One region of the Bacillus sp. DX3.1 genome, then DNA from elsewhere that is predicted to be linked to it. Evidence: riboswitches for the same ligand, from Rfam matches in the RefSeq annotation. Region 1 holds a riboswitch; the other holds the start of a gene.

What was found. Region 1 has a riboswitch for preQ1 ahead of queC (7-cyano-7-deazaguanine synthase QueC). Riboswitches for the same ligand answer to the same signal wherever they lie in the genome.
Region 2: it holds a riboswitch for preQ1, as region 1 does, so the genes downstream of both, QRE67_RS07875 (QueT transporter family protein) here and queC (7-cyano-7-deazaguanine synthase QueC) in region 1, are expected to answer to the same signal.

What each region holds. Positions count from the first base shown of each region.
Region 1 is NZ_CP128153.1:1,311,849-1,314,314, forward strand. Features, by position in the region: gene QRE67_RS06510 (ATP-binding protein) at 1-630, opposite strand, end outside; PreQ1 riboswitch class I at 860-903, shown strand; gene queC (7-cyano-7-deazaguanine synthase QueC) at 988-1,659, shown strand; gene queD (6-carboxytetrahydropterin synthase QueD) at 1,659-2,153, shown strand; gene queE (7-carboxy-7-deazaguanine synthase QueE) at 2,146-2,466, shown strand, end outside.
Region 2 is NZ_CP128153.1:1,570,962-1,573,427, forward strand. Features, by position in the region: gene QRE67_RS07870 (aldose 1-epimerase family protein) at 1-795, opposite strand, end outside; PreQ1 riboswitch class I at 964-1,009, shown strand; gene QRE67_RS07875 (QueT transporter family protein) at 1,016-1,501, shown strand; gene QRE67_RS07880 (acyltransferase family protein) at 2,324-2,466, shown strand, end outside.

The DNA of each region.
Region 1 (2,466 bases):
TAAAAATCCTTTTGTTGAAGTTAAAGGATTGCGAACTTCATGAGAAATGGATGCAGCCATTTCACCAATGAGGTGAAATTTTTCAGCGTTTATAAGTTCTTCTTGTAGACGGATTTGTAACTGTAGTAGGTTCATTAAATAAAGAATAAGAATGGTACCAACAATTGTACATAATTCGTATACAATAATATGGGGCATATAGTAGTGATCATTAGGAACTTCGGCAAGAAAAAAGGGAATCCAGCCAATTCCATATACAAGGCTATATAAAATTGCAAGTGTCACTTTCATATTGTTGTTCCCTTTTTTGAAGAGTCCATATGTAGAAAGCAAAACAACGTATAAGAAAATTGAAGCGATAACGGATGGAAGCACACCGATGCCGCCTAATAAGAAACGATATATATTTAAAACGGCTAAAATGGCTCCGCCAGCTACTGGACCGCCCGTTAATGTACCGACGATTAAAACGATATGACGCAGATCGAATTGAAATCCGTTCCCGATTTTTGCTGCAAATGAAATGCAAAGAATGGTAGCACTGCTGCAAAATAAAATAAATGTAATGGAATTTATTTTAGGGGAATGTTTCCCTTTCAGATTCCAAAACAAGTGATACATAAGCGTCATAACGAGAATAGATAGTATATTTAAAAAGAGGTAAATGATAAAGAGCTTCAGCTTTATGTCCTCCCCTCTACTCGTATATATAATGGTAAGTAAATATAATCATACTATTAAAATGTAAGAAAATGAATCTTTAATTTCTGAAAAGATGGAAAAATTAGATGTTTTTCGCCATTATGCACATTATGTTACAATATGTGTTGACAATGAAAGAAGAAATTCCATGCATGGCATGGGAGAGGTTCGCGAACTCCCTCTATAAAAAACTAAGGAAACAACAATATCCTTACGTATTGTTTTGTTTTTTTATTGTGACAGTTCAAGAACGTTCTTTCTTCCTATTATTATAAGAGAAGGAGAATGAGTGAGATGAAAAAAGAAAAAGCAGTCGTCGTTTTTAGTGGTGGTCAAGATAGTACAACATGTTTATTTTGGGCAATGCAGCAATTTGCAGAAGTTGAGGCCGTGACGTTTAATTATAACCAACGTCATAAGTTAGAAATTGATTGTGCAGCTGAAATTGCCAAAGAGTTAGGAATTAAGCATACGGTACTTGATATGAGTTTATTAAATCAACTTGCTCCCAATGCGTTAACAAGAACGGATATGGAGATTACACATGAAGAAGGCGAGTTACCATCTACATTTGTAGATGGACGAAATCTACTGTTCCTATCATTTGCAGCTGTGTTGGCAAAACAAATTGGAGCACGTCATATTGTAACGGGCGTATGCGAAACTGATTTTAGCGGCTATCCAGACTGCCGTGACGTGTTTGTGAAATCGTTAAACGTTACATTAAATCTATCTATGGATTATCCGTTTGTAATTCATACGCCACTTATGTGGATCGATAAAGCAGAAACATGGAAATTGTCAGATGAACTTGGAGCATTTAAGTTTGTTAGAGAAAAAACATTAACGTGCTATAACGGAATAATTGGTGATGGTTGTGGCGAGTGCCCAGCGTGTAAACTTCGCAAAGCAGGTTTAGATACGTATCTACAAGAACGCGAAGGAGCGAACGTATAATGGAACAGAACTTTTTTGGATTTCGCATCGTAGAAAATTTACAAAAAGTTGATCAAGATATTAAGCGTGAACAACTGAAATATCATAATAAACGAGTTATGGTGAGCAAAGAATTTACGTTCGACGCAGCGCATCATTTGCACTGTTATGAAGGGAAATGTAAAAATTTACACGGTCACACATACAAAGTTGTCTTTGGAATTAGTGGATATGTAAATGAAATTGGGCTTGCCATTGACTTTGGTGATATAAAAGAAATTTGGAAAAATGAAATTGAAATTTATTTAGATCATCGTTATTTAAATGAAACATTACCAGCAATGAATACGACGGCTGAAAATATGGTCGTTTGGATTTATGAAAAAATGGAAGAAGCACTTACAAAAGAGATTCGATCTAATGAGTATAAAGGAGCACGCGTTGAATTTGTTCGTTTATTTGAAACGCCAACAAGTTATGCGGAAGTAAGACGGGAGTGGATGCTCGGTGAGTAGAGTTCCCGTTTTAGAAATTTTTGGCCCGACGATTCAAGGTGAAGGAATGGTTGTTGGTCAAAAGACGATGTTTATTCGTACAGCAGGTTGTGACTATAGCTGTACATGGTGCGATTCTTCTTTTACGTGGGATGGATCAGCGAAAGAACAAATTCGTCAAATGACTCCAGAAGAGATTTGGAAGGAACTTGTAGAAATTGGTGGCGAAAATTTTTCACATGTAACAATTTCAGGTGGTAATCCAGTGTTATTAAAAAATCTTGAGGCTTTTCTTTCTTTATTAAAAGAAAAGCAGATTCGCACAGCCATCGAG
Region 2 (2,466 bases), 260 kb from region 1:
ATTTTTTACTGGCTCTACTTCATCGGCAATTCCATACCAAGGTTCAATGCATAAGAAGGGAGCATCATTTCCTGGTGTCCATACACCAACGAATGGAAATCCTTCAAAGGCTACTTTTACAAACTTATCATGTTTATGAGAACGAATGGAAATTTCATTTTTATTCATATTTTCAAAAATAAGAGCATCATTTTTGAATAAATCATATGTAAGTGGTAATTCTGTTGTACTTTCAGCAATTAGCTGCTTTTCTTTTGAAAGAAATGGTCCTTCTAACAAGCTTGTTTCTAATCGTTCTGGGTTACTAAAAGATAAATGGTAGTCTGTAAATGATTCACCTTCTTGTAAAGGACAGTTAAAACCTGGATGTGCGCCAATTGAAAAGTGCATTTCAGTTGAAGAAGGATTGATTACTTCGTAAGTGACATGTACGTCTTGCTCGTTTATTTCGTAAGAAACAAGTAATTCAAATGTGAACGGATATTTTTGTAAAGTTTCTTCATTACTGGTTACAGCATATGTAATCTTTGTTTCACTCTGTTCTTTTACTGAAAATGTTAGGTCACGAGCAAAACCGTGTTGTGTTAATGAATATGGCTTACCATCTACATAGTATGTATTGTCTACTAATCTGCCCACAATCGGGAATAAGATGGGGGCACGGCGTCCCCAATGCTTTGGGTCTCCTTGCCACATATATTCTGTGTTATCTTCTTTTAAGCGAACGCTCTGTAATTCTGCACCTTTTTCAGAGATGGAAACTATCACTTTATCATTTTGAATCGTTGCTGTCATGAAAATAAACCTCCTAAATCTTTCATATTCTTCATTATACGTTGTCTAAAAGAAAAAGGGTAGATGATGGTGCGTTTGTCTAAAAGAAATCTACAGCAAAAATTGCGGCTTAATATATTGACGAATAGGTGCCAAATGCGTAAAATATAATTTTGTTGTTTACAGACGACTCACGTGGTTCGAAACCATCCCACGTAAAAAAAACTAAGGAGATTTTGTCATGAATATAAAAACAATTGTTGGCAATGGTATTTTAGCAGCGTTATATATCGCTGTCTCTATGCTTATTCAGCCGTTTGGCTTTACGAATGTACAGTTTCGTATTTCAGAGATGTTTAATCATCTTATTGTGTTTAATAAGAAGTCTATTTACGGGATTGTACTAGGCGTATTTTTAACAAATCTCTTTTTCTCACCTATGCTTGCTTATGATTTAGTATTTGGAGTGGGACAATCGATTATTGCACTTCTTGCTACAATTATTTCAATGCGTTTTATTAAAGGCGTTTGGGCACGTATGATTTTTAACACAGTAATCTTTACATTTACAATGTTTATGATTGCGATTGAACTTCATCTTGCATTTGATTTACCATTTTTATGGACGTGGTTAACATGTGCAGCAGGTGAATTTGTTGTAATGGCAATTGGTATGCCTGTTATGTATTGGGTTAATAAACGTGTTCAATTTGAAAAAGTTATGTAAGAGCTGTTTGCGATAGGAGCGTAATCTTAGTCAAGTAGACAGTACTTAAAATTTCATAGCTAAATAACCTGCATTCGATATTGTATCGAATGCAGGTTATTTTATTTCTTTTAGGGGGACCGTTCCATCACCATCAAGTTAAAGTTTTGCGGGAACTAAACTAAGGAAATAATCTCAATTCTTGCAGGTAACTGTTGAAAGATAAATAGGGGTTCGGTGAAATCTTAGCTTGATAGTAATCTGAAGGTATGTGTATATCAGGATTTATTCTATACAACTTAAGAAAAATTTAGTACTGTATCATAGTTGATCAAGCATATGAACTAGGCATTTAATTATTTCAGCAGAATGCTTAATTTGTTCTGTATCAAAGCGACTTGAGATTGATTCAGATCGGATTGTTTTTTTGATTACTTGTAATTATCCTGAAGTTTTTGTACCAGAGCCAGTTTTACAATGTTTTAGTAAGTTCAATGAATCTGCACACTTTTTGCATACTTATAATATAATATGTATGTGTAAATTATATTATAAATATGAGTTAGAAAAAATCTTTCCATTAATATATATCAATGGAAAGATTTTTATTTATTTGCTGAGGAGTTATATCGATATATGTCTCCCGCTGCATACCACTGTCCTTAGAATAACAATACCTATATTTGAAACTTCAATTATTTCTAAATGAGATATAGACCAACGTAACCAGAAAGCATTAAATCTAAAAATAGATAATTTGATTATAATTTTAAGGGTTTTTTAAGGTTATAAACGTAATATTAATTTGGTATGAAAATTTATTATTTTAGGTGGTATTAGAGAGTGAAAAGTAAAGTACAAGAAATTATTATTTTAAGAAGTATAGCGTGTTTAACTGTAGTTTTTATACATGCTATTACACGTAGTCCCTCCACGTTTGACTCTGTTAATAAAATGGATATAGTATTTTCATATTTGCAATTATT